DNA from 2 places in the Streptomyces liliiviolaceus genome. Region 1 is predicted to be linked to the other one. Evidence: riboswitches for the same ligand, from Rfam matches in the RefSeq annotation. Region 1 holds a riboswitch; the other holds the start of a gene.
The links. Region 1 has a riboswitch for cyclic di-AMP ahead of J8N05_RS01960 (C40 family peptidase). Riboswitches for the same ligand answer to the same signal wherever they lie in the genome.
Positions count from the first base shown of each region.

Region 2: another riboswitch for cyclic di-AMP. It lies ahead of J8N05_RS32760 (M23 family metallopeptidase); the one in region 1 lies ahead of J8N05_RS01960 (C40 family peptidase).

Region 1 is NZ_JAGPYQ010000001.1:451,558-455,967, forward strand. Features, by position in the region: gene pcrA (DNA helicase PcrA) at 1-2,028, opposite strand, end outside; cyclic di-AMP (ydaO/yuaA leader) riboswitch at 2,559-2,730, shown strand; gene J8N05_RS01960 (C40 family peptidase) at 2,738-3,892, shown strand; gene J8N05_RS01965 (hypothetical protein) at 4,041-4,394, opposite strand.
Region 2 is NZ_JAGPYQ010000001.1:7,706,311-7,710,720, forward strand. Features, by position in the region: gene J8N05_RS32755 (GntR family transcriptional regulator) at 280-972, opposite strand; gene J8N05_RS32760 (M23 family metallopeptidase) at 1,238-2,011, opposite strand; cyclic di-AMP (ydaO/yuaA leader) riboswitch at 2,025-2,179, opposite strand; gene J8N05_RS32765 (M16 family metallopeptidase) at 2,426-3,814, opposite strand; gene J8N05_RS32770 (M16 family metallopeptidase) at 3,811-4,410, opposite strand, start outside.

The DNA.
Region 1 (4,410 bases):
GAAGACGACCGGGAATTCCAGGCCCTTGGCGGTGTGCAGGGTCATGAGGGTGATGACCCCGGAGCCGTCCTCGTCCTCGTCGGGGATCTGGTCGGAGTCGGCGACCAGGGCCACCCGCTCCAGGAAGGCGGCGAGCCCGGTCGGCGTACCGGCCTCGGCCTCACCCTCGCCCTCGTTGGCCGCCGTGCCCGCGCCCTCGCCGCCGGCCGCCTCCTGCTCGAACTCCAGCGCCACGGAGGCGAGTTCCTGGAGGTTCTCGATACGGGTCTCGTCCTGGGGGTCGGTGGAGGCCTGCAACTCGGCGAGGTAGCCGGTGCGTTCGAGGATCGCCTCCACGACGGTCGCCGGGCCCGCGCCGGACTCGACGATCGTGCGGAGGTCCTCCATCAGTGTGTTGAACCGCTTGACGGCGTTCGTCGAGCGGGCCGCCATGCCGTACGCCTCGTCGACGCGGCGCAGCGCCTGCGGGAAGCTGATCTTCTCGCGCTGGGAGAGCGCGTCGATCATCGCCTCGGCGCGGTCGCCGATGCCGCGCTTGGGCACGTTCAGGATGCGGCGCAGCGGTACGGAGTCCTCGGGGTTCGCGAGCACCCGCAGGTACGCGAGGACGTCCCGGACCTCCTTGCGCTCGTAGAAGCGGACGCCACCGACGACCTTGTAGGGCAGGCCGACCCGGATGAAGATCTCTTCGAAGACACGGGACTGGGCGTTCGTACGGTAGAAGACGGCGACGTCGCCGGCCTTCGCGTCGCCCGCGTCGGTGAGACGGTCTATCTCCTCGACGACGAACTGCGCCTCGTCGTGCTCGGTGTCGGCGACGTAGCCGGTGATGCGCGCGCCCGCGCCCGCGTTCGTCCACAGGTTCTTCGGGCGGCGTGATTCGTTGCGCTCGATGACCGCGTTGGCGGCGGTCAGGATCGTCTGCGTGGAGCGGTAGTTCTGCTCCAGCAGGATCGTCGTCGCGTTCGGGTAGTCCTCCTCGAACTGGAGGATGTTGCGGATCGTCGCGCCGCGGAAGGCGTAGATCGACTGGTCGGCGTCACCGACGACGCACAGCTCGGCCGGCGGGAGGTCGTCCTCCCGCGGCGGTACGTCCTCGGGGTGCGCGACGGGGTCCGTGGCACTGCCGACGAGCTCCCGGACGAGAGAGTACTGCGCGTGGTTCGTGTCCTGGTACTCGTCCACGAGAACGTGGCGGAAGCGGCGGCGATAGTGCTCGGCGACGTCCGGGAAGGCGCGCAGGAGGTTGACCGTCGTCATGATCAGGTCGTCGAAGTCCAGCGCGTTCGCCTCGCGCAGCCGCGACTGGTACATCGCGTAGGCCTGGGCGGCGGTCTTCTCGAAGCCGTCGGAGGCCTGGGCGGCGAAGTCCTCCTCGTCGATCAGCTCGTTCTTCAGGTTCGAGATCTTGGCGCTGAAGGACTTCGGCGGGAAGCGCTTGGGGTCGAGATCCAGGTCGCGGCAGACCAGGGCCATGAGCCGCTTGCTGTCGGCGGCGTCGTAGATCGAGAAGGACGACGTGAAGCCGAGCTTCTTGCTCTCGCGGCGCAGGATCCGCACGCAGGCACTGTGGAAGGTCATCACCCACATCGCGTGCGCCCGCGGGCCCACGAGCTGCTCGACGCGCTCCTTCATCTCGCCCGCGGCCTTGTTCGTGAAGGTGATCGCGAGGATCTGACCGGGATGCACCTTGCGCTCGCCCAGCAGGTGGGCGATGCGGTGGGTGAGCACACGGGTCTTCCCGGAGCCGGCGCCGGCCACGATGAGCAGGGGGGAGCCGTGGTGGACCACCGCCGCGCGCTGGTTCTCGTTCAACCCGTCCAGGAGCGCGGCCGGGTCCACGAGCGGCCGGGGCGCGCCGTCGCGGTAGTGGCCGTCCCTGCTCGGGGGCACGTCGAAGCGCCCGCCGAACAGGTCGTCCGGACCGTGGTCCGGCGCCTCGTCCTCGGGCGGCGGCGGGGGCTCTTCCTCGTGGGCCCCGGAGGGCTTGAGGTCCGCCAGGAAGCTGTCATCAAAGAGGCTGCTCATCGCTCTCCGAGTCTAGGCGTCCCCACTGACACCCGGCCGCCACCCCGGAAACTCGGCGGAATCCCGGCCGGGCGGCCATGGGCAGGGCTTCACCCGTGATGAGCACGCCATTACGCACGGTGGCCACCGCGGCGGCGACGGGGTGCACTGCGGTCCCGTCACGGGGCGCGGACTTCAACCCGCATCTGAACGGCGTACGGACGGCCTCCGTATAACCGTGCGAAGGCGGGGCGCGCAGGCAACCGTGCGAAGGCAGGGTGTGCCGGCCACCACCTGCCGGAGGGCATCCCCGAGCCGACCGGAAGCCGGTCCGTCGGCTCGGGCGCCGCGCCGGGACCCGATCGGCCCACTCCCGCACCCCGGGGACAACTCGGAGCAGATCGCGACCAATTGACGTCGCCGGACGACGCCCGTGGTTCAGGTCACGAAAATGTATCGGGCATATCGCACATCAAACTTCACAGGTGCCACACGTATTGGCTAACTTTCGCGTAGGCCGCTCGACCCGCACCGGCGAACAACGCCGGGCCGAGCGGGCTCCGCCGAATCCGGCTGCCCTCGTGGCCTCCGGAACCGGGGACCCAACCGATCCTGGGGTGAATCGGTCCGAACTCCCGCGTGGGACAAGGACCGTAGGGCAAACCTTCCGAAGCACTCGCCCGAACCCGACAGCTAACTCGGTAGGCGGATGACGGAAGGAGACGCCCTCGTGGCGCCACACCGCAAGTCGCGGCCCCCCAGTTCCCTGGGCATCCGCACGCCTGCCCTCGCCACCGCGGCCCTGACCTCGGTGGCCCTGCTCTCCCAGACGGCGGACGCCTCGCCGGCCGCGGAGCCCAGGCCGAGCACGGAGGAGGTCCAGAAGAAGATCGACGACCTCTACCAGCAGGCGGGCACGGCCACCGAGAAGTACAACGCCGCCAAGGAGAAGACCACCAAGCAGCGCAAGCGCGTCGCCACGCTGCTCGACGACGTGGCGCAGCGCACGGAGAAGCTGAACTCCGCGCGTGAGGCGCTCGGGACGTTCGCCGCGGCGCAGTACCGCACCGGAGCCTCCGCCCCCGACAGCGCTTCCCTCCTCCTCGCGGACAACCCGCAGGACTACTTCGACCAGACCCAGCTGATGAACCGGCTGACCGCCCGCCAGAAGCAGGCCGTCGACGAGTACGTCACCCAGCGGGCCACCACGTCGAAGAAGCGGCAGGAGGCCTCCGAGGGCCTGGAGACGCTCACCACGACGCAGAACACGCTGAAGACGTCCAAGGCTGACGTCCAGCGCAAGCTCGCCGAGGCGCGCGAGCTCCTCTCCAAGCTGACCGCCGAGGAGAAGGCCCGCCTGGCCGCGATCGAGCGGAAGAAGCAGGAAGAGGCCCAGCGCAAGGCGGACGAGCTGGCGCGGCAGCAGGCGGCCGACGCGGAGCGCCGGCGCCAGGAGGCGGCGACGCAGGGCACGGGAGCTGGTACCGGTACCGGTACGGGCACCGGGAGCACGGCGGGCTCGGACTCCGCCTCCTCCACCAAGGCGGCCAAGGCGCTCGCCTTCGCCCGCGCCCAGATCGGCAAGCCGTACGTCTGGGGCGCGAGCGGTCCCGGTTCGTACGACTGCTCCGGTCTGACCCAGGCCGCATGGAAGGCCGCCGGTGTGACGCTTCCGCGCACCACCTGGGACCAGGTCGACACCGGCACGACGGTCTCCGTGGACAACGCCCAGCCCGGCGACCTGGTCTTCTTCTACGACGACATCAGCCACGTCGGCATCTACATCGGCGACGGCATGATGATCCACGCTCCGAAGCCGGGTGCGTACGTCCGCGAGGAGTCGATCTACTACATGCCGATCCACAGCGTGGTGCGGCCGGGCTGAGAGCCCACCGGGGACGGGGACGGGGACGGGGTCCCACAGGGAACGCGGACGGGGTACGGCACGTGGGTGCCGTACCCCGTCCACGTTCCGGGCCGGTTTCCGGGGCGGCTCCCGAGACAGTTTCCGGGGCGGCTCCCGGCGCGGTCGCTCAGGTCCAGAGCACCGCGATGAAGACGTTCACCGTGGTCAGCCCGCCCACCAGGGCGAACAGGCCCTTCTCCACCTTCTCGTCGTCGCGTTTGACGTAGACGAGGCCGAGGATCACGACCAGGAGTGCCAGCTTCACGCCGATCTTGACGTTACTGACGGTCTGGTCGTCGGCCTGGTTGAGGCCGACGAGGACCGCGCCGGTGACCAGCATGGTCAGCGCGCCGTGGAGCATGGCGGGGGTGAAGCGGGCCGTGCCGTCGCCCATGGCCTTCATCTGGGTGAGGAAACCGCCCAGCAGGGAGGCGATGCCGATGATGTGCAGGGCGACGAAGACATGAATGAGTACGTCCATGAGCCCGGACCCTAAC
Region 2 (4,410 bases), 7.3 Mb from region 1:
CCTCCCGGATTCCGGCGGACCCCACCGGTCCCCTCGGATCCCGTACGGCGGAGCCGCGTCACCCACACCCCGGGCGGCGCGGCTCCGCCGTTCGCGCGTACGGGAGCGTACGGAACCGGGGGCCGTTCTTTTCCTGCGCGTGGCGTATCGATTTCCGCCCGCCTCCGCACGCTTCCGCGCACACGGAAATGGCGTGCTCCACAATTGCGGGCACGCGGAAGAAAAGGGCACCGGAAATAGGGCCCTGCCGAATATCTCTCTTTGTATACGGTGCTTCTGTTAATGACGCAGGCCCGCTGTGTTTACGGGATGTTGCGAAGTCCTCACACGCTCGGCGCGGTCCCCACCCGGAAAACGCAGCCGGTGCGCGGACATCGCCCGCTCCGTGTGCAGCGCCGTGATCGCCCTGGCCCGGTCGCTGTCACCGCGGGCCACGGCGTCCACGATGGCCCCGTGCTCGGTCCAGGACTCGGCGGGGTTCGCGGGCGCCTCGACCGAGTACATCCAGGCGATCTTGTGCCGCAGCTGGCCGAGCGTCGAGGTCAGCGCCGGGCTGCCCGAGGACTGCGCGAGCGTCTCGTGGAACCAGCCCCCGAGCGAGCGCAGATCCTCGCTGCTGCCCCGTCTGGCCCGCTCCTGGCCGAGCCTGACCAGGCCGCGCAGCACCTTGAGATGGGCCTCGGTGCGCCGTTGGGCGGCACGGGCGGCGCCCAGCGGCTCCAGCAGCATGCGCATCTCCAGGAGGTCGGCGGCCTCCTGCTCGGTGGGTTCCGCGACGCACGCGCCCGCGTGCCGACGGGTGACCACGAAGCCCTCCGCCTCCAGGGTGCGCAGCGCCTCGCGCACGGGGACCCGCGAGACGCCGTAGCGGCGCGCGAGCAGTTCTTCGGTGAGCCGGCTGCCGCGCTCGTAGACACCCGCGACGATGTCGTCCCGGATCGCCGTGCATACCGAGCGCGCGGGAATACGCATGACCGGACCTCCGCCTTAATCCCCGCGAAACGCGGTCGATTGACGCTTGTTCGGTGACTCTATTGCAGAGAACGGGAAATTCCGAAGGCAGCCGGGAATCCATGGATATTTTTTGGACACACCGGGCTTCTGAACAGGCAGTCGTCCGGTACGAAAGTGACCGGAAGCCGTCCGAACGCGCGCGGGCCCCGGCTCGGTGAGCCGGGGCCTGCGACGGAGGTGCGGTGCGGGTGCGGTTTGGGTGCGGTGCGAAGCGCCCGTGCGGTCAGACGTTCACGCCGTGCCCGCGGAGGTACGCGATCGGGTCCATGTCGGATCCGTACTCGGCGGTCGTCCGTGCCTCGAAGTGCAGGTGCGCCCCCGTGACGTTGCCGGTCGCCCCGGAGAGGGCTATCTGCTGCCCCGGAGTGACCGTCTGGCCCACCGAGACACCGATGGACGAGAGGTGCCCGTACTGGGTGTACGTGCCGTCAACCATCTTGATGACGATCTGGTTGCCGTACGAGCCGCCCCAGCCGGCCTCCACGACTGTGCCGGAGCCCACCGCGTGCACGGCGGTGCCGCTGGCGGCGTGGAAGTCGATGCCGGTGTGGCTGCCGGAGGACCAGATACCGCCACCGGCCTGGTACGACGTGGAGACGTACGAGCCGGTGATCGGCGCGGTGTAGGCGTTGAGGCGCTTGCGCTCGGCCTCGCGGGCCGCACGGGCCTTGGCCTCGCGCTCCTTCTCGGCCTTCTCCCTGGCCTCCTCCGCGCGCTTCTTCGCGGCGGCCTCGGCCTTCTCGCGGGCGGCGGCCTGCTCGGCGGCCTGGCGCTGGGCGACGGCCTGCGCGTCGATCTCGTGGGCGACCGAGTCGCCCATGGTGACGGCCTTCAGGGGGCCCGTCTGCTCGACCTCGCTCTCGGCGGCGAACGCCGGGGCGGCCAGCGTGCCCACGACACCGGTGGTGGCCAGAGCGGCGACGCCGACGGTCCTGCGGGTGGTGCGCGTCATGCGGCTGGGAAGACGGTGCTTCCCCGTGGCGCGGGTGAACGCCATGAAGTGGCTGGTCCTTTCCTTCCTTCTCGCCTACCGGGTTAGCTGACGGGTTCGGAGCAGGAAGGTCTCCTACGGACCCCCTTCGGGAAGGGCGTCCGATTCACCCCAGGGACCTGGGTCCCCGGCTCCCCTGGCTCGCGCCATGCGGGGACTCGGCGATGACTGTCCGGTGCCGCGGACGCGGCGCAGTGCCTGACGAACAGCCGGACCGACGCTAAGCGGCGCCTCTTTCAAAGGACAAACGGATCACCATTTTTGTAGCGCATGCCACAGGGCAGACAGGCAACTTCCCTGCAATACGGACAAACCATGGGCGGAGAAGGACAGAAAAGGGCCCGGGTGACTCGTCCGGTCACCCGGGCCCCGGCCGTGACAGGTCCTGCGCGAGCACAGGACCGACCCGGCCACAGATCCCTACTCGGCCGTCACGACGCTGACTTCGCCGATGCCGAGGGCCCTGACGGGCTCCTCGATCTGCGCGGCGTCACCGACGAGGACGGTCACCAGACGGTCCACCGGGAACGCGTTCACGGCGGCCGCGGTGGCCTCCACGGTGCCGGTCGCGGCGAGCTGCTTGTACAGCGTCGCCTGGAAGTCGTCCGGCAGGTGCTGCTCGACCTGGTCGGCGAGCGTGCCCGCGACGGCTCCCGCGGTCTCGTACTTCAGGGGCGCCACGCCCACCAGGTTCTGCACGGCGACATCACGCTCGGCGTCCGTCAGGCCCTCGGCGGCGAGGGTGCGCAGCACCTTCCACAGGTCGTCGAGCGCCGGACCGGTGTTCGGGGTGTCCACGGAGCCGCTGATGGCGAGCATCGAGATGCCCGTCCCGTCCGGAGCGGAGCGCAGCACCTGGCCGAACGCCCGCACACCGTAGGTGTATCCCTTCTCCTCCCGCAGGACGCGGTCCAGGCGGGAGGTGAGGGTGCCACCGAGGCAGTACGTGCCGAGCACCTGGGCGGGCCAGACGCGGTCGTGCCGGTCCGCGCCGACGCGGCCGATGAGCAGCTGCGTCTGGACGGCTCCGGGCCGGTCGACGATGATCACGCGGCCGGTGTCGTCGGCGGTCACCGAGGGCACGGGACGTGCCTGGGCCTGCGAGCCGGTCCAGGCGCCGAGCGTGTCCCCGAGCAGCGCGTCGAGGTCGACGTCCGTGAGGTCGCCGACGACGACCGCGGTGGCCGTGGCGGGGCGTACGTGCTTCTCGTAGAAGGCGCGCACGGCCGCCGAGTCGATCGCGGTGACCGTCTCCTCGGTGCCCTGGCGCGGACGCGACATCCGGGAGTCCGCCGGGAAGAGCTGCCGGGACAGCTCCTTGGCGGCCCGCCGGGCCGGGTTGGCGGTCTCGTGCGGGATCTCGTCGAGCCGGTTGCGCACCAGCCGCTCGATCTCGCCGTCCTCGAACGCGGGTGCCCTGAGGGCGTCGGCGAGCAGGCCGAGCGCCTTGGGCAACCGGGAGACGGGGACTTCGAGGCTGAGCCGTACGCCGGGGTGGTCGGCGTGGGCGTCGAGCGTGGCGCCGCAGCGCTCCAGCTCGGCGGCGAACTCCTCGGCGGAGTGCTTGTCGGTGCCCTCCGAGAAGGCCCGCGCCATGATCGTGGCGATGCCGTCGAGGCCCTTGGGCTCGGCCTCCAGCGGGGCGTCCAGGAGGACCTCCACGGCGACGACCTGCTGGCCGGGGCGGTGGCAGCGCAACAGCGTCAGGCCGTTGCCGAGGGTGCCGCGCTCGGGCGCCGGGAAGGCCCAGGGCCTGGCCTCGCCGGCCTGGGGCTGCGGGTGGAACTCCATCGTGGCGAGCTCGGTCACTTGGCCGCCTCCTCGTCGGTGTGGTCCGCTGCGTCGGTCTCGTCGGCCGCGTCGGTCTCCTCGGGGGCGACCGGCTCGTAGACCAGCACCGCGCGGTTGTCGGGGCGCAGGCGGGCCTTGGCGACCTCCTGGACCTCCTCCGCGGTGATGTCGAGAACGCGCTGCACGGCGGTCAGGGCGAGCTGGGGGTCGCCGAACAGGACCGCGTACCGGCACAGTTCGTCGGCGCGGCCCGCGACCGTGCCGAGACGGTCCAGCCACTCGCGCTCCAACTGGGCCTGGGCGCGCTCCATCTCCTCGGCGGTGGGGCCCTCCTCGGCGAACCGGGCGAGCTCCTCGTCGACGGCGGTCTCGATGACCGGGACCTCGACGTCGCCGGAGGTCTTCACGTCGAGCCACCCCAGGGAGGGCGCTCCGGCGAGGCGCAGCAGACCGAACCCGGCCGCGACGGCGGTGCGGTCACGGCGTACGAGCCGGTTGTAGAGCCGGGACGACTCGCCGCCGCCGAGCACGGTGAGGGCGAGGTCGGCGGCGTCCGACGCGCGCGTGCCGTCCTCCGGGAGCCGGTAGGCGGCCATCAGCGCACGCGCCGGGAC